DNA from 3 places in the Flavobacterium sp. PL002 genome. Region 1 is predicted to be linked to each of the others. Evidence: riboswitches for the same ligand, from Rfam matches in the RefSeq annotation. Region 1 holds a riboswitch; each other region holds the start of a gene.

The links. A riboswitch is a leader RNA that binds a small molecule or an ion and turns the genes downstream of it on or off. The one in region 1 is predicted to bind S-adenosylmethionine.
Region 2: another riboswitch for S-adenosylmethionine. It lies ahead of ACVEGE_RS04755 (homocysteine S-methyltransferase family protein); the one in region 1 lies ahead of ACVEGE_RS16575 (Na+/H+ antiporter NhaC family protein).
Region 3: another riboswitch for S-adenosylmethionine. It lies ahead of thrA (bifunctional aspartate kinase/homoserine dehydrogenase I); the one in region 1 lies ahead of ACVEGE_RS16575 (Na+/H+ antiporter NhaC family protein).

The regions. Positions count from the first base shown of each region.
Region 1 covers NZ_CM135110.1:3,782,762-3,793,355, forward strand. Annotated here, with positions in the region: gene ACVEGE_RS16555 (UDP-3-O-(3-hydroxymyristoyl)glucosamine N-acyltransferase) at 1-608, shown strand, start outside; gene ACVEGE_RS16560 (nuclear transport factor 2 family protein) at 610-972, shown strand; gene sucD (succinate--CoA ligase subunit alpha) at 1,060-1,932, shown strand; gene ACVEGE_RS16570 (hypothetical protein) at 2,147-2,569, shown strand; SAM-I-IV-variant riboswitch at 2,686-2,782, shown strand; gene ACVEGE_RS16575 (Na+/H+ antiporter NhaC family protein) at 2,840-4,162, shown strand; gene fabG (3-oxoacyl-[acyl-carrier-protein] reductase) at 4,954-5,700, shown strand; gene ACVEGE_RS16585 (hypothetical protein) at 5,774-7,801, shown strand; gene ACVEGE_RS16590 (LysR family transcriptional regulator) at 7,814-8,710, shown strand; gene ACVEGE_RS16595 (YeiH family protein) at 8,846-9,763, shown strand; gene ACVEGE_RS16600 (YoaK family protein) at 9,756-10,496, opposite strand.
Region 2 covers NZ_CM135110.1:1,070,292-1,080,885, reverse strand. Annotated here, with positions in the region: gene ACVEGE_RS04780 (sulfate adenylyltransferase subunit 1) at 1-1,180, shown strand, start outside; gene ACVEGE_RS04775 (HEPN domain-containing protein) at 1,469-3,559, shown strand; gene cobA (uroporphyrinogen-III C-methyltransferase) at 3,552-4,346, shown strand; gene ACVEGE_RS04765 (precorrin-2 dehydrogenase/sirohydrochlorin ferrochelatase family protein) at 4,333-4,917, shown strand; gene ACVEGE_RS04760 (NAD(P)/FAD-dependent oxidoreductase) at 5,163-6,215, shown strand; SAM riboswitch class I at 6,309-6,429, shown strand; gene ACVEGE_RS04755 (homocysteine S-methyltransferase family protein) at 6,678-7,679, shown strand; gene ACVEGE_RS04750 (hypothetical protein) at 7,684-8,349, shown strand; gene ACVEGE_RS04745 (hypothetical protein) at 8,362-9,141, shown strand; gene ACVEGE_RS04740 (vitamin B12 dependent-methionine synthase activation domain-containing protein) at 9,468-10,594, shown strand, end outside.
Region 3 covers NZ_CM135110.1:1,088,883-1,099,476, reverse strand. Annotated here, with positions in the region: gene ACVEGE_RS04860 (DUF5686 family protein) at 1-1,148, shown strand, start outside; gene ACVEGE_RS04855 (inorganic diphosphatase) at 1,433-1,963, shown strand; gene ACVEGE_RS04850 (deoxynucleoside kinase) at 2,271-2,885, opposite strand; gene ACVEGE_RS04845 (hypothetical protein) at 2,885-3,676, opposite strand; gene ACVEGE_RS04840 (outer membrane beta-barrel protein) at 3,824-4,342, shown strand; gene metK (methionine adenosyltransferase) at 4,520-5,770, opposite strand; gene ACVEGE_RS04830 (O-acetylhomoserine aminocarboxypropyltransferase/cysteine synthase family protein) at 6,634-7,908, shown strand; gene ACVEGE_RS04825 (hypothetical protein) at 8,452-8,655, shown strand; SAM riboswitch class I at 8,836-8,944, shown strand; gene thrA (bifunctional aspartate kinase/homoserine dehydrogenase I) at 9,025-10,594, shown strand, end outside.

The sequences.
Region 1 (10,594 bases):
TAATAGGTGATGGGACGGTTATTCAGCCCAATGTTTTTGTAGGCAATCATGTTGTAATAGGTAAAAACTGTTTGATACATGCTAATGTTGCTCTTTATGACCATACGGTTATAGGTGATAATGTTATCATCCATTCAGGTTCTATTTTAGGAGCCGATGCTTTTTATTATAAAAAGAGAGAAGATGGTTTTGATCAATTACTTTCTGGAGGACGTGTAGTTATAGAAAACAATGTAGGTATTGGAGCACTTTGTACGATTGACAAAGGAGTTACAGGTGATACAACTATTGGTGAAGGAACAAAACTAGATAATCAGGTGCATGTAGGTCACGATACGGTTATTGGTAAAAAGTGTTTGATAGCCTCACAAACGGGTATTGCTGGCTGTGTTGTAATTGAAGATGAAGTGACTATTTGGGGACAAGTAGGAACTACTAGCGGGATAACAATAGGTAGTAAAGCAGTTATCTTAGGACAAACTGGTGTTACGAAGTCAGTAGAGGGAGGAAAAAGTTATTTTGGTACTCCTATTGAAGAATCGAGAGAAAAGCTAAAACAGTTAGCTAATATTAAGAAAATACCAGAGATTTTAACCAAATTAAAATAATATGTCTGTAAAAGAATTTATTCAGAGTTTTTACAAATCTGACGCACTAATTAATAATGAAGTGATGAAAGATTTTCTACATCCTGAAATCATTTTAGACTGGAATAGTAGTAAAGGATTCCTACAGTTAGATCATCAAGGAATATTAGATATAGCTACAGAACTTAGTAAAGCATACGTACGTTCTAAGGTTAGAATAAGTCATATTGTTACGGAAGGTGACACGGTATCTGTTCGTTATTCTCATTTTGTAAAAACAATTGAGAACCCAAGAGAAGAGATGCTTTTAGCCAGTTTCATGGCAATTTGGCAAGTTAAAGATGGAAAATTATACCGCGGATATCAAATGAGTCAATTAACTTAAGATATTTTGATAATAAAAGCGCCCAAAATAATTTTCAAAACCTTACTTTTGCAACACAATTTATAAAAATCACATAAAATATATATCATGAGTGTTTTAGTTAATAAAGATTCCAAAATAATTGTCCAAGGATTTACAGGAAGTGAAGGAACTTTCCATGCTTCTCAAATGATTGAGTACGGAACTAACGTTGTTGGTGGTGTAACTCCAGGAAAAGGAGGGACTACACATTTAGACCGTCCTGTTTTTAACACTGTAAAAGACGCTGTAGACCAAGTTGGTGCTGACACGACTATCATTTTTGTACCGCCAGCTTTTGCTGCTGATGCAATTATGGAAGCTGCAGATGCAGGAATAAAAGTAATTATTGCAATTACTGAAGGTATTCCAGTTGCAGACATGATCAAAGCTAATGCTTACGTAAAAGAAAGAAATGCTAGATTAATAGGACCTAACTGTCCAGGAGTTATTACTCCAGGTGAAGCTAAAGTTGGTATTATGCCAGGTTTTGTTTTCAAAAAAGGAACTGTAGGAATTGTTTCTAAATCAGGTACATTAACTTATGAGGCTGCTGATCAAGTAGTAAAACAAGGATTAGGAATCACTACTGCAATTGGTATTGGTGGAGACCCAATCATTGGTACAACTACAAAAGAAGCTGTTGAGTTGTTAATGAATGACCCAGAAACAGAATGTATCGTTATGATAGGTGAAATTGGTGGTCAACTAGAAGCAGATGCTGCTCACTGGATCAAAGCTGATGGTAACCGTAAACCAGTAGTAGGATTTATTGCAGGAGTTACTGCTCCAGCAGGTCGTACAATGGGTCATGCAGGTGCTATTGTAGGTGGAACTGATGATACAGCAGAAGCTAAAAAACAAATCATGAGAGAATGTGGAATACACGTAGTGGATTCTCCAGCTGAAATTGGTAAAAAAGTTAAAGAAGTTTTAGGATAGTCTTACTATTTTAAATAAAAATAGAATAAGCCTCACATTTGTGGGGCTTTTTTATTATTATACAAAATTAAAGAAATACCTTTGCAGCTGATTAAAAATTAATGCTATTTAAGTTCAAAAAGAATATAGTTAAAATAGCTCTACATTTAATCTATAGTTTTTCATTTTAAAATGAAATCCCGAATTACCCAATTGAGAAATAAAATAAAAGAATATGTATAAAGAATTAGAGAAATTTAAAAGTAACGGTCAATTTTCATTTACAGCAGAAGATAGTTTAGAAGAAAAATGCAATGCTTCTCAAGGAAGTGGTGTTTTTTTAGTTTTTGCAGTAGCAGAAGAGAAAGAGTTGATTATGGTAGGTTCTACAGGAACAGTACAAAACAACGGAACTCTAAAGATTAAGAATGGTGGTCTAAAAGAAAAAATTGTTGAAGGACACCAATTCGCAAAAACAGGAAGAAAATATTCTTGGCCAGCACAAATGGCTAAAGAAGATATTAGTACTTTAGAAGTGGTATGGTATGAAACTTTTAATGAGGATACTAAAGGAATTCCTACTGCAGTAGAAGGACAAGTTTTACAAAATTTCTTAGATGAAAACGGAAGATTACCAAGATGGAATGTAGCTTTTTAAGCTTATTTCTTCAAAAATATAATATATTATAAAAAAGCTTTACTACGGTAGGGCTTTTTTTATGCAATATTTTATGCAAGTCCTTGTATAATTGTAGAAATTATAACTACTTTTGCATCCGTTATCACGAATCTCTAAATGAGATAGCAACCTGCAACAACGAGCAAGGTGCTAAAACGATAAGCCAAATCCTTTGGAAAAAATGTTGTTTTACATTCCCATATTTTAGCTTTGTTTATCTTGATAATTTTAATTTTTTAAAATATATCTATGTCTACATTTTCAAAAAACACCGGGAACCCTTATGCTTTGATTCCGTTATTTGTTTTTATTTTTACTTTTCTAGGTGCTGGAATTATTCTTGATGATTTTTATGCCTTTCCGTCACCAGTTGCTGTGATGGTAGGTATCATTGCTGCATTCTTACTTTATAAAACAAGTACAGATGATAAAGTGGCTACTTTAATTGCTGGCTGCGGAGAAAGTAAAATCATGACCATGTGTTTGATTTATTTGTTAGCAGGTGCATTTGCAGTTGTTAGTAAAGCGATGGGTGGTGTTGATGCCGTTGTAAATCTCGGGATCAATACAATTGATGTGGCTTATTTTCCGTTGGGGATATTCTTGATTGCAGCTTTTTTATCTACTGCCACAGGAACCTCAGTAGGTGCAATTGTTGCTATTGGACCAATAGCTATTTCTTTAGCTGATAAAAGTGGCGCTTCATTGCCTTTAATATCAGGTGCTTTATTAGGCGGATCAATGCTAGGAGACAACCTTTCTATGATTTCTGACACTACCATTGCAGCCACACAATCATTGGGATGTGAATTGAAAGACAAATTTAAAGTGAATTTATTTATCGCTTTTCCAGCTGCATTTATTACTGTTTTGGTTTTCTTCTACTTAGGTTTAAATTCGGATATTGTAACTGTGGCTATTGCAAAAAATGATTTTTCATGGATTGCAATTGTGCCTTATGTATTAGTAATCATCCTAGCATTAATAGGTATTAATGTTTTCTCGACTTTAGTAATTGGAACTCTGTTAGCGGGAATTATTGGCTATGTTGGTGGTTCGTTTACTTTAATGGAATTTACTCAAAAAATTTACGAAGGCTTTACCGGAATGACTGATATTTTCTTGTTATCAATGCTTACAGGTGGCTTAGCGGCAATGGTTGATAAGGCTGGCGGAATTACATATTTATTAGTCCAAATAAAAAAACGCATCAAGAATAAAAAATCGGCACAAGCGGGAATTGGGGCTTTAGTAGGTTTTGCTAATTTGGCTATAGCCAATAATACTGTTTCAATTGTAATTACCGGTCCTATTGCAAAAGAAATCAATGATGAGTACAATTTAAGTTCTAAGAAAACGGCTGCTATTTTAGATATTTTCTCTTGTATCGTTCAAGGAATTTTACCTTATGGAGCGCAAGTTTTATTGATTTTAAGTTTTGCTAATGGTAAATTAGACTTCTTTGATTTAATAGGGAATGCTTGGTATCATTTATTTTTATTAGCTTTTACTTTAGTGGCTATCTATAGTTCGTATTGGGATAAATTAGTAAATAAGTTCTTTAAAATATAGAATATTTTTTAAAACTCTTGTAAAGAAGCGTAAAACAGTAACGGCAGATTCACACTTGTAATTGGTGAATTTGCCGTTACTATTTTAGAACTGTTATACCAATACTATTTCTAAAACAGGCCAATTATTAATTCGAGCAGAGTCGAGAACCACTATTGCTTCTCGCTCGATGTGACAAAAATCAGTATCGACTAAATTGTACTCTTGAGTGGTATTACATGGTTTTTTAATAAGCTGATTTTGTTGTTCTTAATGTACTAATGTTACTGAAGTCAAGAATATTGGTCCTACATGGTTGTGGTAAACACTTTGATACTTGTAACGCCGTAAATCTTGCTGTAAAGTACCAGAATTGTATTTGTTACTGTAGTTTTGGTTTTAGATTTAGTTTCTAATGAGCAAATTAATATATTAAAGAGAGTTATTGAGGCTAAGATTATTTTTTTTCCATAAAGAAATGGGTTTTATGTAAAGATTTTAATTTTACGATAGGGACAATTAGTTTTATTTTATAATGATAAATTTGGGCTTTAGTTCTTTATTATTAGTCTTTTAATATTATATTTAATTTTAAGAGCATATAGAATAGAGAATATTTAATTGTGAGTATGCTTTTTTTACAATGTTATTGAAATTGAAATTTTTTTTAAGAAAGGAAATATTATATATTTGACAAGTCGTTTTTAGCCCTGATAGAAATGGAAATCCTTTTATATTTTTTCTTAAAAATATAAAAGATTGCAATGGATAGCAGGAATAGCTCTAAATAAAAAATAAACTAATTTTTGAATATGAAATTACTAGAAGGAAAAGTTGCCATCATAACAGGCGCAAGTCGCGGAATAGGAAAAGGAATAGCAGAAGTTTTTGCAAAACATGGAGCAAATGTTGCTTTTACTTACAGCTCTTCTGTTGAGTCGGCTTTAGCATTAGAAAACGAATTGAATGCTTTAGGTATTAAAGCAAAAGGATACCAGTCTAACGCTGCTGATTTTAATGAAGCGCAAACGATGGTTGATGCTGTAATTGCTGAATTTGGTACGATTGATATCTTGATAAACAACGCTGGAATTACTAAAGACAACTTATTGATGCGCATGTCTGAGGCCGATTTTGACAAAGTAATTGAAGTCAACTTGAAGTCGGTTTTTAACATGACTAAAGCAATTCAAAAAACATTTTTGAAAAAACGCGCTGGATCAATCATTAACATGAGTAGTGTTGTGGGAGTGAAAGGAAATGCGGGACAAACAAATTATGCTGCTTCTAAGGCTGGAGTTATTGGGTTTACTAAGTCAGTTGCTTTAGAATTAGGATCACGTAACATACGTTGTAATGCGATTGCTCCAGGGTTTATTGAAACAGAAATGACAGCAAAATTAAATGACGATGTGGTTCAAGGATGGAGAGACGGAATTCCGTTGAAACGTGGTGGAACTACTGAGGATGTTGCTAATGCTTGTTTATTTCTAGCGTCAGATATGAGTGCGTATATCACTGGTCAAGTTTTGAACGTAGATGGTGGAATGCTTACTTAATATTTAAAAATTTAATGATTAAAAGATTTTAAGATTCTCTAATTTTTCTATTTTTAAATCAAATAAAAATTATATGACTTTAAACACCGTACTATTAGTTATTCTTTCATTATTAGTTGCTGGAGGTTTGTCATTTTTTCAATATTATTACAAGGCCAAAAACAAATCAAAATTGCATTTGTTTTTGGCTTTTTTACGTTTTTTAGCCGTGTTTGGTATTTTAATACTTTTGATAAACCCTACAATAAAAACAAACACAATACAAACTATAAAACCAGTTTTGCCTATTGTTGTTGATAATTCTAGTTCTATTGTAGCGATGGAAGCTGATAAAAGAGCAACAGAAATATACCGTGAATTAGTTTCTAACAAAGATTTACAGGCTAAGTTTGATGTACAGAGTTATCAATTTGATGCTGATTTTCAAGCTTCGGAAAAATTTGATTTTAAAGGCAAGCAAACAAATCTTGCTCTAGTGGCTAAAAATTTACAAAGTAGCAATAGAAACCTAGTGTATCCCACCATTATTATTACGGATGGAAACCAAACTACGGGTAATGATTATGAATATAGTTTTGACGGAACAAATAAAGTATATTCAGTTATTGTAGGTGATACTACACAGGTTTTAGATCTAAAAATTAATCAATTGAATGTTAATAAATATGCTTTTTACAAGAATAAATTTCCTGTAGAAGTATTTTTAGAATATTCAGGAACTAAAGCTATTTCTAGCACTTTTACGATTTCACAAGGAAATACTGTTTTGAATAAACAGCAAATATCGTTTTCACCAAATAAGAAAACGGCAGTGGTAAATGTACTTTTGCCAGCAGATAAAATAGGAACTACGGTTTTTAAAGCAACATTAACTACGAACGAAAAAGAAAAAAACACCTATAATAATACCAAGCAATTTGCAGTAGAGGTAATTGATCAAAAAACAAACGTAGCGATAGTTACAGCAATCAATCATCCAGATATAGCTGCTTTAAAAAGAGCTATTGAAGCTAATGCACAACGTAAAGTAGCTATTTTTAACCCTAATAGTGATATTGATTTACAAAAATATACTGTGCTAGTTTTGTACCAACCTACAACTGCTTTTAAAAAGATTGTTGAGAGAAATAAATTAGCAGGATTGAATGTATTTATCATCACGGGAACCCATACTGATTTTACTTTTCTAAATCAATTACAGCGCAATTTAGAGTTTAAAATGAGTGGACAAAAAGAAGATTATTCGGCTGTTTTTAACAAGCAGTTTAACTCCTTTACCACCGAGGATATTGATTTTGAAAATTTTCCACCATTAGAAAACACCTATGGTAAGGTTACTACTTTAGGAAATGTATCGGTATTGCTTGGCGCCAAAATAAGAAATATTGAAACCAATGCACCTTTGTTAGCTTTCGCTGAGAATCAAGGCAAGCGGGAAGCCTATTTATTAGGGGAAAATAGCTGGAAATGGAGAATGCAAAGCCATATTGGAACTGATTCCTATGAAAAATATGATGTATTTATTGATAAGACTATTCAGTTCTTAGCATCAAATAGTGTCAAAAAATCATTAGTTGTTAATCACGAACGTTTTTATAATTCAGGAGATGCTATCGAAATTTCAGCTCAATACTTTAATAAAAATTACGAGTTTGATGATAAAGCAAGATTAACCATTACAGTTACAAACACGAAGACAAAGCAAACTAAAAATTACGATTTACTTAAAAGTACTACTGATTACAAAGTAAACTTAGATGGTTTAGCTGCTGGAAAGTATCTTTTTACGGTTAAAGAACTGAATTCTAAAACGGTATACAGTAGTCAGTTTGAAATTTTAGATTTTGATATCGAAAAACAATTTGTAAATCCAAATGTTGAAAAACTAAAACGTCTGGCAACAGCAACAAAAGGAGCTGTTTTTTATCCAAATCAAACAGAACAATTAATTGCAAGTTTGTTAAAAGACGAGAGTTATAAAACGATTCAAAAAAGTACTACTTCCCGTTCGCCGTTAATTGATTGGAGCTGGTTGTTGGTATTAATTGCATTAGTTCTGTCAATAGAATGGTTTGTTAGAAAATACAACGGACTTTTATAAAATGATGCTGATATGGATTTTAGACTTAAAGTTTTTTTGACTGTAGCCAATAGGTTGAGTTTTACAAAAGCGGCAACGGAATTATACATTACGCAACCCGCGGTTTCTAAGCACATTCAAGAATTAGAAGAAGAATATAAAATCAAACTTTTTGATCGTAATGGTAGTAAAATATCGCTTACCCAAGCCGGATTACTATTATTGAGTCATGCTAAAAATGTATTCGAAATTTACCGGGAAATAGATTTTGATATGAGTACTTTAATTCAGGAACAACGTGGTTTGTTGAGAATAGGAGCGAGTACGACTATTTCACAATATATAATTCCGCCAGTTTTAGCTCGTTTTCATCAAAAACTACAAGATGTAAAAGTCACTTTGCGAAACGGTAACACCGAGCAAATTGAAAAAGCATTATTAGATAAAGAAATTGAAATAGGAATTGTAGAAGGGCAATCTAAAAATCAAGCGATAAAGTATATTCCGTTTTTAAAAGATGAATTGGTTTTAGTTTGTAAACGAGATCATGTTTTAGGGTTAAAGAGTCAAATCACTAAGAACGATCTTTTAACAATGCATTTCCTGATGCGCGAGCAAGGTTCAGGAACACTAGAAGTTATTGAATATGCTCTCAAACCGTTTGCTATTACTTTAGATCAATTAATTATCGAAATGCAATTGGGTAGTACTGAGAGTATAAAGTCTTATTTAATGAATTCTAATTGTGTTGCTTTTATCTCTATTCATGCCATTGAAAAAGAGCTTAAAAATAACGAGCTCATGATTCTAGATGTGAAAAATTTAATGATTGAGCGTAATTTTTATATTATCAACTTGCAAGGAAAACCAGCAGCGCTACCAGAATTATTTATAAAAAACATTTTAAATCACTATAACTTAAAGTTATGATGGATTATATTTAACGATTGGTGAAATTGGTTTAATCGTTACATCTTTGTAGTATATAATTAAAACAAGATTGTTTTGAAAAAGGCCACTACAACTAACGCTATATTTAGTATTTTATCTCCAAAAACAGCAAAGATATTATCAATAATTATTTTCATCGTATTACTATTAATTTGTCTCTCTGGTGCTATTAGTCCGCCAATTGCTTTATTGTTGGGTTTGGTTGTTGCAAATATATTTGGACATCCCTTTTTGCAAAACAATCATAAAGCGACAACTATTTTATTACAAGTAGCAGTTGTGGGTTTGGGTTTTGGAATGAATGTTACGAGTGCTCTTGACGCAGGAAAAGAAGGTTTTCTATTTACAATCGCTTCTATTTTTAGTACTTTACTATTGGGTTTTTTTATTGGAAAATGGTTTAAAATTGATAGAAAAACAGCCCATTTAATCTCTTGTGGAACTGCAATTTGTGGTGGCAGTGCTATTGCGGCAATTGCTCCGGTTATAAAATCAGATGAAAAACAAACATCTGTAGCTTTAGGGGTTATTTTTATTCTCAATTCAGTTGCTTTATTTTTATTTCCGGTTGTTGGTCATTGGTTGCATTTGTCGCAACAAGAATTTGGTTTATGGTGTGCGATTGCTATTCATGACACCAGTTCAGTCGTTGGTGCAGCAAACAAATACGGGCCTATAGCATTACAAATAGCTACTACAGTAAAACTTGCCAGAGCATTATGGATTATCCCAATAGCACTGCTTACTGCTTCCTTATTTAAAAATAAAAACAGCAAAATAAAAATCCCCTATTTTATTGGTCTTTTTATTGTAGCGATGTTATTGAATACCTTTATTCCGCAAACAGCAATCGTTGCACCAACTATCGTTTTATTGGCAAAAATTGGACTTACCGTGACACTTTTTTTGATAGGAGCAGGTTTGAATTTTAACAGACTAAAATCGGTTGGGATTAAACCTTTTTTGCAAGGTGTTTTACTTTGGGGATTTATTGCTACTGCCGCTTTGATTTCAATAATGTACTTTAATTAATAGCATGCGGAAAGATTTTCCTCTTTATAATATAATACTGCAAACGTATGTAATCATAAAGTAGCGCGATTAAAAGAAAAAAAGCACCTACTAGTAAAGTTTTTATTTGGAGTAAACTATAAAAATAGCCACCAGATATACAACCAATAAAGAAAAAGCTTATTATTGATAGGCGCAAGTAAATACTAGCATTTAGTTTCTTTTTTTCGTTTGACTTTTTATAAAAAAACAATTGTGATAACTCAATTCCTAAATCAGTAAAAAGTCCTGTTAAATGCGTTGTTCTAACTGTTGATTGGGATATTTTTGTGACCAAAGAATTTTGTATTCCCATGGCAAAAAGTAATGAAAAGGCAATGGTTTTGCCTTCAAAAGACGATAGTTCAGCTGAAATACCTAATGTTCCAACTGTAATCAAAATTATTATTTCTAATGTCACGGGAACGATGTGTAGTAAATGAGGTTTTTTGATTGCTACTAATTCCGCTAAGAAATTGGAAGTAAAAGCACCCATTAAAAAGAAAAGAGTAAACACAAAAAAAGTAACGGCAGCGGCATAATCATGTTTATAAACTTCTTCTGCAAAAAAAGCAAAATGACCAGTAACATTTGTAGTTAATGTTTTTACTGCTAGAACCCCAGTAATATTAACGATTCCAGCAACAAAGGAAAGTAAAGTAGCCAATCGTAAATTATGAATGAATGTTCTGTTTTTTCCCTGATGGCGAAACATAATGAGTATTTATTTTGTTAATTATTGTAATCTTAAACTGCTATTATTTTTAATTATGTAAAAATGAAATACATTTGTAATTCATATAAATAAATGTA
Region 2 (10,594 bases), 1.8 Mb from region 1:
ATTATTATACGATACACAATCTTTGACAACAGATAAATTAGAAGCAATTGAAAAAAGCAGCAAGCAAAAAGGATATGATTATCTAGATTTTTCTTTAGCTACTGATGGTTTAGTGGCTGAGAGAGAACAAGGAATTACAATTGATGTGGCGCACATTTATTTTTCGACAGCCAAAAAAAGTTACATCATTGCTGATACTCCAGGACATGTTGAGTACACTCGTAACATGGTTACAGGAGCTTCGACTTCACAAGTTTCTATCATTTTGATTGATGCGCGTAAAGGGGTTATTGAGCAAACCTACCGTCACTTTTTTATCAATAATTTATTGAGAGTGAAAGAGGTGATTGTTGCTATAAATAAAATGGATTTAGTTGATTATTCAGAGGAAGTTTTTAATAAAATTAAAGCCGACTTTGAAGCGTTAAACGCCAAAAGTACTTTCAAAGAACAAAACGTAAGTTACATTCCGTTGAGTGCTTTGACAGGTGATAATGTTGTAGAATCATTAGGCGGAATGCCTTGGTACGAAGGACAAACAATCCTAGAACATTTAGAGGCTTTAGAGCCAGCTGATGTGTACGAAAAAGGTAAAGCACGTTTTCCGGTACAAACGGTTATCCGACCAAAAACAGAAGAGTACCACGATTTTAGAGGATACGCTGGTAAATTATACGGTAATAATATTAAAGTAGGAGATGCTGTAACGGTATTGCCGTCTTTAACAGAATCGAAAGTAACCAACATTCACTTTTTCGATAAGCAATTTGACGAAGCTTCAGTAGGATCTTCAGTTACTATCGAATTAGAAAATGATATCAATGTAACTAGAGGAGATATGATTGTAAAATCATCGGAATTACCTAAAGTAGAGAAAGATATCAATACTACCGTTTGTTGGATGGACAGTAAAAAGCTAATTCCAGGTGCAAAATATTTTGTACAACACAACACCAACAGAGTTTTGGCTAAGATTGACAGCGTGAAAAATGTGATTGCTACAGATTTTTCAGGAACAACAGAAGCGTCTCAATTAGCAATTAACGAAATAGGAGAAGTAAATATCAAGTTAAGCAAAGCAATTTATTTTGATGCTTACAACGATAATAAATCAAACGGTGCTTTTATCTTAATTGATGCGGCAACCAATACGACTGCGGGAGTAGGGTTTATCAGATAAGAATCCCCACCCCAACCCTTTCGCCGCGGCGAAGAGGGAGAGATTGTAGAAAATGTTTGTGGTCATAAAATTTATTATTTAAATGTTAAAATGCCGATAATAATTTTTACCGAGCAGGTAATTACGATTAAATAACAAGATTCAAGCTCCTCTACGGACTTTGTCTTTTTGAAATTGAATACTGAAGATGAATTGAAAATTCAGAAACAGAATATAACATAATAAAGCTCCTCAATGGCTCCCCCTCCTTTGGAGGGGGCCGGGGGGAGGATAATAGTAAAAATAGGTATGAAAAGTTTTAGAACCGAAATAGAAAATCCGATTGTTCAAAAAGAGATCATCGATTTAGAAAGAAAAATAGCATTATTCAAAGATGGTAAAATTGATGATGAGCGTTTTCGTAGTCTGCGTTTAGCGCGTGGAGTTTACGGGCAGCGTCAAGAAGGCGTGCAAATGATTCGTATCAAATTGCCTTTTGGTAAGGTGACAAGCGAACAATTGCAGCGTATTACTAAAGTTTCTGATGAGTACTCAACAGGGCGTTTGCATATCACAACGCGTCAGGATATCCAAATTCATTATGTGAGTTTAGATAGAACTCCAGAGCTTTGGGCAAATTTAGCCAAAGACGATATCACATTGCGTGAAGCCTGCGGGAACACCGTACGTAATATCACAGCAAGTGAATTAGCGGGTGTTGATGTAGACGAACCTTTCGATGTTTCGCCTTATGCGCACGCCATGTTTCAATTTTTCTTGAGAAATCCTATTTGTCAAGAGATGGGACGTAAATTCAAAATATCATTCTCTTCTTCAGATAAAGATACTGCCTTGAGTTATTTACATGATTTAGGATTTATTCCAAAGATTGTAAATGGGGAACGTGGTTTTAAAGTGATGTTAGGAGGAGGATTAGGATCGCAACCACATCACGCCGAATTGTTATCCGAATTTATTCCGGTAAACCAAATCATCCCAACTACCGAAGGAGTTTTAAGAGTTTTTGACCGTCATGGTGAAAGAGCCAAGCGTTTAAAAGCACGTATGAAATTCTTAATCAAAGACATTGGTAAAGAAGAGTTTTTACGTTTGGTAGAGGAAGAGAAAAAAGCATTATCCTACCAGTCATACGAAATAGACACTACCGCTTTTGATGGTGCAATTCCAGCTCCTTTATTAGAAGTACCTGCAGTAACCATTGATGATGCAGCTGCTTACGAAGCTTGGAAAAAATCGAACGTGATTGCTCAAAAACAAGCAGGTTATGTTGCGATTGGAATCAAAGTGCTGTTAGGAGATTTTTATACAGACAAAGCAAGAGCTTTAGCTGAATTAATTAAAAATTACGGAGCTAATGAATTGCGTTTTTCACTAAAACAAAACATTGTTCTTAGAAATATAAAAGAAGAGAATTTACCATTCTTCTACCAAGAATTAGCCAAACTAGATTTTGTTACTTTAGGTTACGATACAATTAATGATATTACCGCTTGTCCAGGAACAGATACTTGTAACCTTGGGATTGCAAGTAGTACTGGAATTGCCGAAGAGCTAGAACGCGTATTGAAATTAGAGTTTCCGCAATACAAAGAGAATCGCGAAATTACAATTAAAATCAGCGGTTGTATGAATGCTTGTGGGCAACATAACATGTCGTCAATAGGTTTTCAAGGAATGTCGATCAACTCTGGTAAATTAGTAGCGCCAGCTTTACAAGTATTGCTTGGTGGTGGAATTTTAGGAGATGGAAAAGGACGTTTTTCTGATAAAGTAATTAAAATTCCAAGTCGTAGAGGACCAGATGCATTGCGATTTATTTTAAACGATTTTGAAGCGAATGCTAACGGAAAATCTTTCTTAGATTACTACGATGCGCAGGGAGAAAAGTATTTTTACGAATTCTTAAAACCCTTGGCAGATGTGACTAATCTTACTGACGAAGATTTTATCGATTGGGGAAATGCAGATAATTATGTAAAAGCAGTTGGAGTAGGAGAATGTGCGGGAGTTGTAATTGACTTGGTTGCCACTTTAATTTTGGAAGCAAAAGATAAATTGACGTTTGCTCAAGAGGCTTTCGAAGATAAAAATTGGGCTGATGCTATTTACTTGGCTTATGCTGGTTTTGTTAACGGTGCTAAAGCATTGTTATTGGCTGAAAACCAAAAAACAAACCACCATGCAGGAATCATTAATTTGTTTGACACTGTTTTTGTAGAAAGTAACAAAATCACTTTAGATACAAACTTCAAAGATTTAGTATACCAAATTAATCAAAACGAACCTTCTGAGGCTTTCGCCAAAAAATACATACAAGAAGCAATTGCTTTTTTTCAAAATATAGAAACCTACAGAACAAAAGATTTAGCAAATGCATAAAATTGTAAAACCTATTGTAACTTTAGTAGGAGCTGGTCCAGGAGATCCAGATTTGCTTACTATAAAAGGAGCAAAAGCACTTGCTGAAGCCGATGTGGTTTTATATGATGCTTTGGCAAATGACGAGTTATTAAGTTACGCTCCAAAGAAAGCGTTGAAAATATTTGTTGGGAAAAGAAAAGGATGCCACGCGTACACGCAAGATCAAATCAACCAACTAATTGTAGATAATGCCTTGACTTATGGTCATGTCGTTCGTCTTAAAGGTGGTGATCCTTTTATTTTTGGACGAGGAAGTGAAGAAATTGACTATGTAGAAAGCTTTGGAATTCCTACATTTGTTGTTCCTGGAATTTCTTCCTCGATTGCCGTACCTGCTTCGCAAGGAATTTCCTTGACAAAAAGAGGCGTTTCGGAGAGTTTTTGGGTAATAACAGGGACAACTTCGGCGCGAAAATTATCAACAGATGTGGCTTTGGCGGCTCAATCATCAGCAACTGTTGTTGTTTTGATGGGAATGAGTAAATTGCATGAAATTGTGGCAATTTTCCAAAAAGAATCTAAAGGGGAAATACCAGTTGCGATTATTCAAAACGGAACCACTCCAGAAGAGAAAATTGGAATAGGAACAATAAATTCGATTCAGCAAGTAGTTGCTGACAAGAATCTAAGTTCTCCCGCGATTATTGTAATTGGAGAAGTGGTAGGAGATAGCAAGAAAAGCACTGGGTTTTATAAAGAATTAAAATCCATTAGCAACAAACAAGTATTATATGGAAAGGAATGAATTATATCCCGTATTTCTAAAACTCAACAATCTTAATGTATTGATTGTTGGAGGCGGAAATGTAGGTTTAGAGAAACTATCTTTTTTACTAAAATCCAGTCCTAATGCTAATGTTGAGGTAGTTGCTCCGCGTTTTTTACCAGAGTTAGTTGAGCTGGTCAACAAGCATAATTCGGTAAAATTAACCATGAAGAAATTCAAGAAAAAGATGCTCAAGAAAAGGCATATGGTTATTGCTTGTACGGATAATCTTGAAGTAAATAAAAAGATATATGATTTATCTCGAGAGCGGTATTTGATTTGCAATATTGCCGATACGCCACCTTTATGTGATTATTATTTAGGCGGAATTGTAACTAAAGGAAATGTAAAAATTGCCATTTCGACCAATGGAAAATCACCAACAACAGCCAAAAGATTAAGAGAGTTTTTTGAAGAAGTAATTCCAGAGGACATTAATACAATGGTCGAAAACTTGAATGAATTTCGCAAAACGCTAAAAGGAGATTTTGAAGAGAAAGTTCAGAAGATGAACGAGATCACCGAAAGTTTGAAGAATAAAGAGAATTGAAGTTAGAGGCAAGAGTCAATAGGCAAGAGCCAAGAATAAAGAGAATTGAGGTTAGAGGAAAGATTTAAGAATTAAGAGTAAAGTGTTCGGATGATATTTATCATTTGAATGAGAGATATTCAATCGTTCCTTTGCAAAATAATAATAAGTAAGAACTAGTATAACAAAAGAAACTCCACCCAGTCACCCCTCCCGATAGCTATCGGGGTTGGAGGGGGATGGGGGGAGGAAAAATTAATACGAACATGATTGAAACAGATATCCTAATAATAGGAGCCGGACCAACTGGTCTTTTTGCAGTTTTTGAAGCAGGATTATTAAAATTAAAATGCCATATTTTAGATGCTTTACCACAAGCAGGAGGGCAGTTATCAGAGTTATACCCTAAAAAACCTATTTATGATATCCCAGGTTTTCCTGATGTCTTAGCAGGAGATTTAGTAGATAACTTGATGGAACAAATCAAGCAATTCGAACCAGGTTTTACACTTGGAGAACGCGCTGAAACTATCGATAAACAAGAAGATGGAAGTTTTATTGTTACTTCAAACGAAGGAACTCAGTTCCACGCTAAGGTAATTGCTATTGCCGGAGGTTTAGGAAGTTTTGAACCTAGAAAACCATTAATCGACGGAATCAATTTCTACGAAAATAAAGGAATCAAATATTTTATCAAAGATCCAGAAGAGTTCAGAGATAAAAGAGTGGTTATTGCCGGTGGAGGAGATTCAGCATTAGACTGGAGTATTTTCTTGACAGATGTCGCTTCAGAAGTGACTTTGATTCACCGTCGTAATGAATTCCGTGGAGCTTTAGATTCTGTCGAAAAAGTACAAGAATTAAAAGATGCTGGAAAAATTCGCATGATTACACCAGCTGAGGTAGTAGGGTTAAACGGAACAGAACACATCGAGTCGATTGTAATCGAGGAAAATGGAGCCAATCGTACTATTGATACCGATTTCTTTATTCCGCTTTTTGGTCTTACGCCAAAATTAGGTCCTATAGGAAACTGGGGATTAGAAATAGAAAAAAATGCTATCAAAGTAAATAATGCTTTAGATTACCAAACGAATATTCCAGGTATTTTTGCCATTGGTGATGTAAATACCTACCCAGGAAAATTGAAGTTAATTCTTTGTGGTTTCCATGAAGCAACATTAATGTGTCAAGCGGCCTACCAAATTATCAATCCCGGAAAACGTTATGTATTGAAATATACTACAGTTTCAGGAGTGGACGGATTTGACGGAACTCGTAAAGAAGCACCAAAAGCTGTTGTTAAAGCAATAGTTTAACAAAAAACATAAATACAAGTTAAAAAATATAGCGCTAATACTTGCAAGTAATAGCGCTATGTCTTTTCTTTGCAGTGTTCCTATATTTATTGATCGTTATCACGAAAGGCGGAGGGAAAGACCCGATGAAACCTTAGCAACCCTTTATCTTATAAAGAAGGTGCTACATTCTACTTTATGCTGAACTTACTTCAGTATCTAAGATAGATAACACAAGAATACGTCTCACGTATTTCTCAAACCTTTTCTTGACAACTTTTATATTATTTTTTTAGAGCGAATGATTGGTGCTTTTTTACCATCACCCTTCCTGCTGTACGCTATATCTTTTTATTTTTAAAGAAAAATTAAAAAGGATGCCGCTACCATCAGGGCTAAAGAGAAACAATAGTGAACTTTTGTAATTAATAATCAAAAGTAAAAATCCCGATTCCGATTGTGATTTTCAAGAAATAAAAAGTTATGTCTAACATTCACGAAGCCATTAAAAAAAACATACTCATCCTCGATGGAGCCATGGGAACTATGTTGCAACGCTATAATTTTTCCGAAGAAGATTTTAGAGGAGCCCGTTTCAAAGATTTTCCACATTCTCTCAAAGGGAACAACGATTTACTATCACTCACACAGCCACAAGCTATAAAAGCGGTACACGCTGCGTATTTTGAAGCCGGAGCTGATATCGTTGAAACCAATACCTTCTCAGGAACCACCATCGGTATGGCCGATTATCATTTGGAAGATTTTGTATATGAGCTTAACTACGAATCGGCTAAACTAGCCCGCGAAGTAGCCGATGAATTTACCGCTAAAAATCCAGACAAACCGCGTTTTGTCGCCGGATCCATAGGGCCAACAAACCGTACCGCGAGCATGTCACCAGATGTAAACGATCCAGGATATAGAGCGGTAACTTTTGATGATTTGCGAATTGCTTACAAGCAACAAGTAGAAGCGTTAATTGATGGCGGAAGCGATATTTTATTAGTAGAAACTATTTTTGATACACTAAATGCCAAAGCAGCACTTTTTGCCATCGAAGAAGTAAAAGACGATCGCAATATCGATATTCCAATCATGGTTTCAGGAACAATTACCGATGCCTCAGGAAGAACACTTTCTGGACAAACGGTCGAAGCCTTTTTAGTTTCGGTATCGCATATTCCATTACTGAGTGTAGGATTCAATTGTGCTCTTGGTGCCGATTTACTGAAACCATATTTACAGACTTTGTCCCAAAACACCGCCTTCAATGTATCAGCGCATCCTAATGCAGGATTGCCAAACGCTTTTGGAGAATACGACGAAACCCCCGCAGAAATGCAAGCCCAGATAAAAACATACCTTGACGATAATTTAGTAAACATCATAGGTGGATGTTGCGGTACAACCCCAGAACACATCAGGCTAATTGCAGATATCGCTAAGGATTATAAACCAAGAGTTTCGGTAGCGGTTATGTAAAGTTATGAAAGAAGAAAAATTCGATATTGTAAGTATAGATAGTGAGAGGTTTGTGTATAGTTTTGAGAGTATAGTAGCTTTTAGAACTGCATTTAAATTAAAGTTTAAATACATAGTAGCATTTCACGCAACTAACTTAAGTAATGAAGAATTAATTTGTATTCAAAAAAAAGGACTTAAAATAGCTTCTAAAGAATTGTTGGAGAGTAAAGCTATACATCGGTTCATAGTAAATGAATCTGAATCAAAATCGAAAGAGATTGAGAAGGATATAAAAGAATGGTTTTCTAATGAGAGGCTATATGATAATAAGTTTTATACTAAGAATGAAATAAATTTTGGCTTAGTAAAAGATGATTTGTTTGAGAATTATCATTATTTATTATTTGGATCAGAATCACTGTTACAAGTAGCTGATTATTTAAAGAAAAAGCACCATAAATCATTCAGACAGATATTAGTTAATTCAGGGTTTCACTATATTATTGAAGTCTTAATTCCTGTTGCTAAAATAGATGACGAATGGATTGACAGTATTTATGATTTTTTTAAGGGAGAATATTCGTTTCCGATCTCTTTGGTGTATTATACTGACTTATCTCATGGATTTATTGTGAAAATAGAAAAAGTTACAAGACCAAATGATAAACAAAATTTGATTTTAATTTAGAATTTAAAACTCATGGGAATAAAAAAAAGGTTTCTAGTATCAAGTTATTTGATGATTTTATGTTTGCTTTCCTGTGGTAAAGAAAAAACAGAAGTAGTAGCTCCTCCACAAGTAGTAGTCGGAAATGAAGAACAAGAAATTATTAAAGTTGATTTGCCTGAATATTCGTTATTAAAAAAATCCGACATAAGTATTAAAACATCTATGGATGCTAATGCTCCTTTAAATAAAAGATTTACGTACAAATATTTGGTTTCTAAAGCAGTAAGAAGAGAGCAATTACCTCCCTTACTGACTAAATTAATTGAGGATATTGTTCGAAATGATAAAGATATAGATGATATTACAGTTTGGCTGTATAGTGATAAAAAATATATAGATGGTTCTTATGATGTTGCTATGGCAACTTTTGCACCATCAAATGGTGAAGTAACTAAAGAAATCGCTTTAAGTAATGATAAAACATCCTATGTTGCAAATTTTCAAATTGCCGACAATTTTGAAGAACATTTAAATAATGAATTAGAAAAAGTTGCTATTTCAGGTTTAAGTTTTGATTTAAGGAAGAAGATATATTCAGAATTAGCAGAAACTGAGACTAGAGCAAGAGAAAAGTTAGATAAAATTTATCCTTATACTGAAAATTTTGACACTGAAAATTTTGCTAACAAATTAGATGAATTGACTAAAAAGTATGAAAAAGTTATTTGTATAAAGTATAAGATAGATAATAAAATGATGGAAGATATTTATGCTGAAGGAGATAAAAACGAATGGTATAAATACTGGTAAAATACTGGGTTCAGCTAACGAGAGCGCAACTAAGGTGTCCGTAAAGATTTTTTTTGTGAATACGATGCGTGATTACTTCGTTCCTGGGAACGAAATAGAATGCACAAAATTGCGTGAGGGATAGTAGTGGAGCTCCTTTTTCTTGAATTACCACGGGTTGAAATCCGAGGTAATTCAAGAAAAAGAGCGGGAACGAATAGCCCGACCCTTTTGGGTCACGCCCAAATAATAATGAAAAAATAGCTTTCTAAAAAAAGCACAAAATATAAACTTAGAGACTAGCTCCCGATAGCTATTGGGATAGGAACTCAGGAATTTAAGAAAAAATGGCAGAACAAGAAACTAGAAGAAACCTTGTATTAGCGGGATTAGAGCCTTTAATCATTACGCCAGATAGCGTATTTGTGAATATTGGGGAACGTACCAATGTGACGGGTTCTAGAAAATTCCTTCGGTTAATTAAGGAAGAAAAATACGAAGAAGCACTAAGTATTGCAAAGGAGCAAGTGGAAGGTGGCGCGCAAATCATCGATATTAATATGGATGAGGGAATGCTGGATGGCGAATATGCCATGACCAAATTCTTGAATTTAATTGCTGCCGAACCGGATATTTCGCGTGTGCCTATCATGATCGATAGCTCGAAATGGGATATTATTGAGGCCGGATTAAAAGTCGTACAAGGAAAAAGTGTGGTGAATTCGATTTCGTTAAAAGAAGGAGAAGAACAATTTATTCATCATGCTAAATTGATTAAGCGTTACGGTGCTGCGGCGATTATCATGGCTTTTGACGAAACAGGTCAGGCTGATAATTACGATCGTAGAGTAGAAATATGTCAACGTTCGTATGATATTTTGGTTGATAAAGTAGGGTTTCCACCTCAGGATATAATTTTTGATTTGAATATATTTCCGGTTGCCACAGGAATGGAAGAGCACCGATTAAACGCTTTGGATTTCTTTAGAGGAACCAAATGGGTTCGCGAAAATTTACCGCACGCACACATAAGCGGTGGGGTGAGTAATGTGTCGTTTTCATTTAGAGGTAATGATACGGTTAGGGAAGCGATGCACTCGGTTTTCTTGTATCACGCGATCAAAAACGGAATGACAATGGGGATTGTAAACCCAGAGATGTTGACGATTTATGATGATATTCCAAAAGATTTATTAGAGCATGTTGAAGACGTGATCCTGAATAGACGCGATGACGCTACGGAGCGCTTATTAGACTTTGCTGAGAATGTAAAAGGCGATGTAAAGAGCAATGAAAAGGCAATTCAAGAATGGCGCTCAGGAACGGTTCAAGAAAGAATCACGCACTCGCTGGTAAAAGGAGTAGATGCTTTTATAGAACTAGACGTTGAAGAAGCGCGACAGGCTGCCACAAAACCTATTGAAGTAATCGAAATCAACTTGATGACGGGAATGAACGTGGTGGGAGATTTATT
Region 3 (10,594 bases), 1.8 Mb from region 1:
GTCATTTTGATTATGGACCCATATTTTCTACTTTTGGTTATAATGAAGTAGAGGGAGTTCGATTGAGAGTAGGAGGTAGAACTTATTTTGGACCTAATGATGCTTGGCGTTTACAAGGGTACACCGCGTACGGATTTGATGATAATAAATTCAAATACGGGTTGTCAGGTAAATGGATGATTGATAAAAAGAAACGTATTATTATCTCTGGAGGTAATCGTAGAGATATTGAGCAAATAGGTGCGAGTTTGACCACCACAAATGATGTTCTAGGTAGAAGTTTTGCTTCGTCATCATTGTTCTCTACAGGGAGCAACGGTAAGCTTACCAATATTAATTTGACTAATGTAGGTATCGAAATGGAGCCTATTAAAAACCTTACTTTTCAAACCGGTTTTTCTTACAGAACCTTAGAGGCAGCTTCGGATAGTTTTAGTTTGGATTATTATACTGATACAGCCAATACGGTTGTAGAAAATAGAGTAAAACAATCTGAGGTGAATTTTCAAGTTGAGTTTACGCCTAATAGAAAAACGATAGGTTATGGTGTAGAAAGGTCAGATGTTGATAGTCCGTTTAGTCGTTTCTATGTAAACTACAGTCATGGATTCAAAGGATTGTTAGGTAGTGATTTTCAGTATGACAGATTGCAGTTGTATTATAAGCAACCTATAATAATAGGGCCATTAGGGCGTTCTAATGTTATAGTTGAGGCGGGTAAAACATTTGGAACTATTCCGTTAGGATTGATGAGTGTGATTCCTGGAAACCAAACTTATTTTACTATTGAGAATACATTTAGTAATCTTAATTTCTATGAGTTTGTTACTGATCAATATGCTACAGTGCAATGGGAACATAATTTTGGAGGAAGACTTTTTTCTAGAATTCCGTTTATGCGTAAACTCAATTGGAGAGAGATTATAGGTGCTAAAGGAGTTTACGGAACAATCTCTGATGCTAATAGAGCAATAAATGCATCTGGCTTGACTTATGTTGCTCCAGAAAGTGTTTACTGGGAATATAGCGCTGGTATTGGTAATATCTTCAAGGTTTTTAGAATTGATTTTGGTTGGAGAGGGAATTACCTAAATACACCAGATGCTCAAAAGTTTACAGTTAAAGGTTCTTTTGGTTTTTATTTCTAATAGCTACACTACTGATTTTAGAGCTTACAAATGTCAAAGTGTTTTAGTGTAAAAGCACCAATTGTTCTTAAAAACTTTGGCATAGGCCAAAATAGTTTAACTTTGATAGCAATATTTAAACTTGTAGTTGGGATTTTTATCGAAATGGATAACCTAATTAGTGACAAATAAATAAGGAAGCTTTTGTAGTATTGCGTTTTAACTGTGATAATTCTTGTAATAAAAAGGATTTTAAACTACTTTTGCCTCCGCATAAAAAGTACATAAGATAACAAAATAATAAAATGACAGCAGACAAAATAACCACTTTCGATGTTTTAATCGAAATTCCAAGAGGAAGTAGAAATAAATACGAGTACGATTTTGAAATAAAAAGAATGCGTTTTGATAGAATGTTATATTCATCGATGATGTATCCAGCTGATTACGGATTTATTCCTGAAACACTAGCTTTAGATGGAGATCCATTAGATGTATTGGTTTTATTGACTGAACCAACTTTTCCTGGATGTGTAATGGAAGTGAAGCCTATTGGTGTTTTTCATATGGCTGATGATAAAGGACCAGACGAGAAAGTAATTTGTGTACCAGTTTCTGATCCTATTTGGAATTCATTAAATGACTTGTCTGATATGAACCCACATTTAATTAAAGAAATTGAACACTTTTTTAGAGTATACAAAGACCTTGAAAACAAAACTGTTGATGTAGGTGGATGGGGAGATGTTACTGAAGCGCATGACATTATTAAAAAATGTACAGACCGTTTTAATGCATTAGAAAACAAACCAGCAGGATTATTTAGTATTAAATAATTTTACGATATAAAGTTCAAAAAGCAATATTCTTAATTGAATATTGCTTTTTTTTTATGCTTATAACTTTTTGATGCTATTTTTATTTCTTTTTTAATTGTTTTAAAAATCAGCTTTTTATTAAAGCTTGGGTTCAAGTTTTGATAATGTGTATTATTTTAAAACAGCTGAGTATTGCCAATCTTCTGGAACAGCAAAAATTAGGTATAATAGTTTAACTTGGGGATAATCCATTCTTTTAATAAATAGAAAGAGGTTACTTCTTATTATGAAGCAACCTCTTTTTTAGTATGTGTAAGGCAATAAACTAAAATAATCCGTTTAATTCGGCATCAATTCTATTAAAAATTGTTCCTAAATCTTCGGGATTATCTACAAAGTTAATGTTGTCTACATCTATAATTAACAATTTTCCACGATCATAAGTGTGGATCCAAGCTTCGTAGCGCTCGTTTAAGCGACTTAAATAATCTATTGATATGGAATTCTCGTATTCACGTCCTCTTTTATGAATTTGTCCCACTAGGTTGGGAATTGAGCTTCTTAAATAAATTAATAAATCAGGAGCTTTAACTGTTGATTCCATTAATTCAAAAAGCGAAGAGTAATTTTGAAAATCACGGTTGGTCATTAATCCCATGGCAAAAAGATTGGGAGCAAAAATATGCGCATCTTCATAAATGGTTCTATCTTGAATGATTTTCTTACCGCTTTCGCGAATTTGCATTACTTGTCTAAAACGACTGTTCAAGAAGTAAATTTGCAAGTTAAAAGACCAGCGCTCCATTTGATGGTAAAAATCATCTAAGTAAGGATTGTCAACGACGTCTTCATAATGGGGTTCCCATTTAAATTGTTTTGCTAACAAACGTGTTAAAGTTGTTTTTCCAGAACCTATATTTCCTGCTACTGCTATGTGCATTACGGTGTTGTGATTTTATAATTGATAATTCCTTCTGATGTAAAAATAGCTAAAATTTGGTCTTTGTAATAGAAATTTTTAAACGTTTTTTCCAAAATTTCAAATTGTTGTATTTCTTTTTTATTTACATCTACATAAAAAAAGTTTCCGTTTTTAAAGTAAATGTATTCTTTTTCATTTAATATTTTAACCATTTCAAAATCAGGGATTTTAGCAATCAAGTTTATTTTACCAAAAATATCGCAACTATACCAATTGTTTTTTTTGTCTATCCAGTAAAAATTATTAAAGTCTGATTGCTCATATTTTGACTGATCCGGGAAAGAAGTTGAGATGTAACGGAAACTATTTTTCAGGTAATTGTAAAGTCCAATTTGCTGGTTTAAACTATCGTAAATCCACAATTGATTTTGTACTGCAATCCCGGTACTACTTGCAATAATGGGGATATTATTCTCTGTCAAATTAATTTTCTGGATTTCGTTAAGTTGGTTGTCTAGTATTATGATTGTGTTAAAGTCTCCGTAAAACAGAATGATTTTAAGTGGGTTTTCTATAATTACTTGGGTAATTTTACCCAGTGAAATATTTTTGTATTCTAAGGATTTGTGGTCTTTAATTCGGTGCAAAACATTGTTTTCGATAAAATAATAAAATTGATAAGAGTCAAAACCAATAAACTGTTCCGCTTGAAATGGAAAGGTATTTATTTTAGTAATATTAATTTTTTCACTCTGCGCTTTCGCAAAAGTGAAATGTAAAACAAGGAATAAAAAAAGCAGTTTTTTCATAAAAGTAAAATTACAATAAACCGCATAATAATAAGTCACAATCTTCGTTATTTCATCTAATATGGTTATTATAAGTTTTTAGTTGAAAAATACTACTTTTACTTATCGATTTTCACATGATGTGACGCTTAATTTAAAACTTAAAAAATGAAAAAAATTGCTCTTTTATTAGCATTATTTGCTTTTGGCTTTGTCAATGCACAGGCACCTTTAGAAAAAGGTGGGATACAATTGAATGGTGGATTAGGATCTTCTGGATGGGGAGGATTAGGATATGTGGGTCTTGATTATGGTCTTCTTCCTAATATTACTATTGGAGCGGAATTATCTTATCAATCTTGGGGAGAAACTAGATATGGTTACGATTATAGCCAAAATGCATTAGGAATACAGGCTAATGGGAATTACCATTTTAATGAATTACTTAATGTTCCAAGTAAGTGGGATGTTTATGCAGGAGCTAGTTTGAATTATTATAATTGGTTTTCAAAAAACGATGTTAATAATAATAGTATTGTTATTTATGATAATACTCCGGATAATATTGGTTTAGGATTACATGTAGGGGGTCGTTATTTTTTCACAGATAACTTTGGTGTAAACTTACAATTAGGAGGAGGTACTTCAGCTAGTGGTGTTAGAGCTGGTATCACATACAAATTGTAATTAAACAATTTAGGTAATTTTAAAAAGGTTGTTTCTTTCTAGAAGCAGCTTTTTTTGTGTTTTATGTAATAGGAAACTTGCGAATTCGTAATGTTATACGAGTTCACTCTGATTAATATGGCAAAAAAAATGGCCATCTGAATAGATAGCCGTTTTAAATTTAAGTATGTTTTTAAATTACAATCCAAAAGCTGTTTTGACTTGATCAACAAAATCTAATTTCTCCCAAGTAAATAACTCAACGTTAACTGTCTTTGTTAATCCTCCTGGTGCTGAGAAAGTTTTTGTTACCGTTTCTGGCGTACGTCCCATGTGTCCGTAAGCAGCTGTTTCGCTATAGATTGGGTTTCTTAACTTTAAACGTTGCTCAATAAAGTAAGGACGCATATCAAAGATTGCTTCTACTTTTTTAGCAATTTCACCATCAGTTAAATTCACCTTTGATGTACCGTATGTTTCTATAAAAATCCCCATTGGTTTTGCAACACCAATAGCATAAGAAACTTGTACTAAAATTTCGTCAGCTACACCTGCAGCAACTAGATTTTTAGCGATATGACGGGTAGCATAAGCAGCACTTCTATCTACTTTACTTGGATCTTTACCCGAAAATGCACCACCACCGTGTGCACCTTTACCTCCATATGTATCAACAATGATTTTTCTACCAGTTAAACCAGTATCACCATGAGGCCCACCAATAACAAATTTACCCGTTGGGTTAATGTGGTATTGAATAGTATCATTAAATAAATGAGCGCTAGCTGGATTTTTAGCAATGATTCTTGGGATTAATATTTCAATGATGTCTTTTTTGATTTTAGCAAGCATAATCGCTTCTTCAGCAAAATCATCGTGTTGTGTAGAGATAACAATCGCCTCAATACGCGTTGGTTTGTTATCGTCACTATATTCTAGAGTAACTTGGGACTTAGCATCAGGACGTAAATAAGTAATTTCGTTATTTTCGCGTCTTAATATGGCTAGTTCTTTTAGTAATTTATGAGACAGGTCTAATGCTAGTGGCATGTAGTTTTCTGTTTCATTTGTAGCATAACCAAACATCATTCCTTGATCACCGGCACCTTGTTCTTCTGGGCTTGAGCGATCAACACCTTGATTGATATCCGCAGATTGCTCATGTATAGCCGAAAGGATACCACAAGAATTTGCTTCAAACATATATTCGCTTTTAGTGTAACCTATTTTTGAGATTACATCACGAGCAATTTGTTGTACGTCTAAGTAGGTATTTGACTTTACTTCTCCAGCCAAAATTACTTGACCTGTAGTTACTAAAGTTTCACATGCTACTTTTGAATTAGCATCAAATGCTAAAAAGTTATCGATTAATGCGTCGGAAATTTGATCTGCAATTTTGTCTGGATGTCCTTCACTCACAGATTCTGACGTAAATAAATATGCCATAATAAATATAAATTTAAAATTAACGGAGGAAAAATAATTGCGGGAAATACTAAAGTAGAGTTTCTGCTTTAGCATTTTTTCTACTGAAAATTTTTCAGCATCCATAATGAATTCATTTCATTATGAAGAGGTTGCAATCAGTTCAAATTTTTCCTCTTGTATTAGAGTGCAAAGGTATGAAACGATTTTGAATTGCAAATTAAACTTAACTTTTTTTTTAAGATAAAAGCATGACAATTGATTAAAGTGAAAAATAACGTTATTAGACTGTATTTATGATGATAAATTGAGCTCTTATTGTATTTTCAAGACGGTCATTTGATCAGGTTAAATGTGAACGTTGCTGTTTTAATTTGTAATTGAGCGCGTTTATAATAATAGTACAATCAGGGTTGTGTTTTGTAAAATGAGATCTTGTTTGCTAGCCCTGATCGCAGCGGTATCCTCTTGTATTGCGCTAGCAAATACAGGAGATTTAGCGAAGAGCAGGAGGGGTGTTCTTGAATACGGAATCTTCTGCTTCAAATTAATGTTGCTTTAGTTATTGTGGGATAAATTATTTCAAGGCCTCTTTGAATTTGTTTTAATTTCAATATTATTAAAAAACAACAAATACTAGTAAATTTGTTAATTATGCTGAGATAGTTTGGTGGTTTGGTAATTAGTTTGCAAATTTGGAATATAAAATAATAACAATGGCTGTAATTAAACAAATGATGTGCACTAAGTTTCAGGATATTTCCTGGGAATGCTCTATTGTTTGAATCTAAATATAACTAAGATTTTTTGCAAAGCCTCCCATGATATTGGGAGGTTTTTTTTTGAAATTAATAATCGTATTAACACTAATAAATAAACTAATTATGAGTACTAATAAATTTGAAACAAACGCATTGCATGCAGGTCATGATGTAACAAAGCACGCAGGAACGAGAGCAGTGCCTATTTACCAAACTTCATCGTATGTTTTTGATAATTCAGAACATGCAGCAAACCTATTCGGACTTTCTGAAGCTGGGTATATCTATACGAGACTTAATAATCCTACTAATGACATTCTGGAGCAACGTTTGGCTGCATTAGAGGGCGGAATAGGAGCTGTAGTGACTGCTTCAGGTACTGCGGCCATCACAACAGCTTTATTAGTGTTGTTAAAAACGGGAGACCACATTGTGGCTTCGAGCAGTTTGTATGGTGGAACCTTCAACTTATTGCAAACAACTTTACCACGACTAGGAATTACAACCACTTTTGTAGACCCTTTTGACCCGGCTAATTTTACTAAGGCAGCGAATGAGAATACAAAAGTGTTTTTTATCGAAAGTTTAGGTAACCCAAAGTTAGATGTATTAGATATTGAGGCTATTTCTGCTGAAGCAAAAGCATTAAAAGTGCCTTTAATTGTAGATAACACGGTTGCTTCTCCCTATTTACTGAATCCAATAGCGCACGGAGCAAATATTGTTATTCATTCTTTGACAAAATACATATCAGGTAATGGTACCTCTTTAGGAGGTGTTATAGTTGATGCGGGAACTTTTGACTGGAGTAGTGGTCGTTTTCCAGAGTTTACAACACCTAATGCTGGTTATCATGGTTTGGTTTATCATGAAGCTTTAGGAAACGCTGCTTTTATAGCAAGAGTGCGTATAGAAGGACTACGTGATTATGGAGCTGCTTTGAGTCCGTTTAATGCGTTTCAAATCATTCAAGGCTTAGAGACATTAGCTGTTCGTGTAAAAAGACACAGCGAAAACGGATTAGCCTTAGCGCAATGGTTAGAAAGTCAAGATCAAGTGGCTTGGGTTAATTATCCAGGATTGCAATCAAGCAAATACCACGAATTAGCGAAACGTTATTTGCCAAAGGGACAAAACGGTTTAGTGACCTTTGGTTTAAAAGGTGGTTTTGAAGCGGCAAAAAAAGTAGCCGATGATACAAAGTTGTTTTCGTTGTTGGCTAATATTGGAGATACAAAATCATTAATTATTCATCCAGCAAGTACAACGCACCAACAATTATCTGATGAACAACAATTGGCTTCGGGGGTTTCTAAGGATTTAATTCGGCTTTCTGTAGGTTTGGAAGATATTGATGATTTAAAATCCGACTTAAAAGCAGTTTTTGATTTTTTGTAAGAATTTATAAAGAGCGATTATTATCGATTAAAAACAGTTTTTAGGACTAAATGTAAGGTGAGTTTTATACTATTATAATCTCGGTTTATAACATTACAATATTTTGCTTAAATAAGCGTTAAAATGTTGAATATCATTAGGAAAACAGGAAAAAAATACTGAAATTTGTCTCAAGAAAATACCAAAGATGAATTTAATCATTATTGTAAATTTTAAAACTATTTCGGAATCATCCGCAAGGAAGTGATTGCCTTACATTATATCTATAATTAAGCATCAGCCTTCCTATATTATTGGAGGGCTTTTTTATTAAAATAATTTAGAATTTAAAGATAATTAATATGGGAAAACATTTTTTTAGAAATAATAAATCGCTACTGATTACCTTATTTGCGAAAATTTGTTGATACACCAAAAGTATAAGTTATTATAACTTAAACCCTTTTGGTATACACCCAAAAGGGTTTTTTTATAGTATTTAAATAGAATAAAGAGTAATAAACAAGCAAGGATAAACATAACAACAATTAAATAAGTAGACACATGGGGACAATTAGTAGAATTACCAGAGCAGTAAGTTTTTTAAAGAATTTAAAGGCTAAAAAAAATATTATAAAAATTACAGTTGATGATTTAGTTCATCCAAGATTTGGCATCAATGATACAAATGCTAATGATTTAAATAAATCGCCAAATTCGTTACAGTTTTTGATGTATTCAAAGGAAAACGATACTCTTTTTATCTAATTGATAGCGAGCTGTCTTTATAGTGATTTACACGCGAGGAATTTCTGAATTGTTATGTTCAGTGATGTCTTGCGTTTTTTTGTTACATTATGTTTTATATCCTAAAAGGGCGCTATTATTATTTGCTTGTTAAAAAAAATAATAGTTAATTTGTATCTTTAAGTTCACACACGTATTGAAATGTTATAAAGAAAGGACGAGGGATTAGACCCGATGAAGCCTTAGCAACCCTTCGAGAAATCGAAGAAGGTGCTGCATTCTACCACTCCCAAAAGTGGAAAGATAACAACAAGAATTTCTCTAGTATTTACCTAGTTTTTTCTTTTTAATATTTCCAAATACAAATCAAAATCAATAAAAGATTTGACATTGGAAAATAAACCAACACATATAGCCATACATAATTTCACCACACACAATGGTGCTGTTTATGCTACCTTAAACTTAAGTTATCAGGTTTTTGGCGCCCCATTGCATACTGCTCCCATTATTTTAATTAATCATGCCTTGACTGGAAATTCTCAAGTGATTGGAGAGTCGGGTTGGTGGAATGATATTGTAGGCATAGACAAAACAATTGATACTCGAAAATATACCATCGTCTCCTTTGATGTGCCTGGTAATGGTTTCAACTCAGCTACCATTGAGAACTACAGAGATTTTATTGCTAGAGATATCGCTCGAATATTTATCGAAGGACTTCGCGTTTTAAAGATTGATTCTTTATTTGCCCTTATCGGAGGCTCGGTAGGAGGTGGAATTGCCTGGGAAATTTTGGCCTTAGAGCCTAAACTAGCGCAAAACTTTATTCCCATAGCCACAGATTGGAAAGCGACAGATTGGTTGATTGCCAATTGTTATTTACAAGAGCAAATTTTGAATAATTCTAAAAAGCCAATTGAAGATGCGCGCATACATGCCATGTTGTGTTATCGCACGCCAGAGTCATTTAAGGAAAAATTTAATCGTGACATTAATGTACAGCTAGAGACTTTTCAAGTGGAGAGTTGGCTGAACTATCATGGAGAAAAACTAGAAAAAAGATTTCAACTTGCGGCTTACAAAATGATGAATCAGCTTTTAAAAACGATTGATATTACTCGGAATCACGAGTCTTTAGAATCAATCATTTCAAGAGTAGAAGCCAATATTTATATCGTAGGAATTAATTCTGATTTGTTTTTTACAGCAAAGGAGAATAGAGAAACCTACATGGAAATCAAGAAATTTAAAAATAATGTATTCTACAGTGAGATTGACTCTGCACATGGTCATGATGCTTTCTTGATGGAATACGAACAATTAGACAATTTATTAGAAGTTGTTTTCAAAAATAAAAAACAGATGAAAATAGTAAAATTTGGTGGAAAATCTTTAGCTAATGGCGAAGGTATCGATACAGTTGTAAATATAATCGAGAATAAAATTAAGCAAGATGAAAAAATAGCAATTGTGGTGTCGGCACGAGGGAAAGCAACTGATGAGTTAGACGATATCTTGACAATTGCTGCCAAAAACGGAAATTATAAGCCACTGCTAGAAAGTTTTAAAACCTACCAAAAGGATGGTTTTGATGCAGTCGATTTTTCGGCAGAATTTGATAAACTGGACAAACTATTTGAAGGCGTAAGCTTGATTGGTGATTATAGCGACAAAATTAAAGACCAAGTACTAGCGCAAGGAGAAGTGCTTGCTGCGAAACTAGTGGTGTTTTTGTTAAACCAAAAAAACATTCCTGCAAAGCTGGCCGATACAAGAGAATTAATTATCACCGATTCAAATTTTGGTGATGCACAGCCATTAGATGCTATTTCGAAAAAGAATGTTATCCAAGTTTTTAAAGAAAATAAAGATTCGGTTTTAGTACTTACAGGTTTTATTGGTTCAAATGCGAAACAGGAAACAACTACTCTAGGTAGAAACGGAAGTAATTATACGG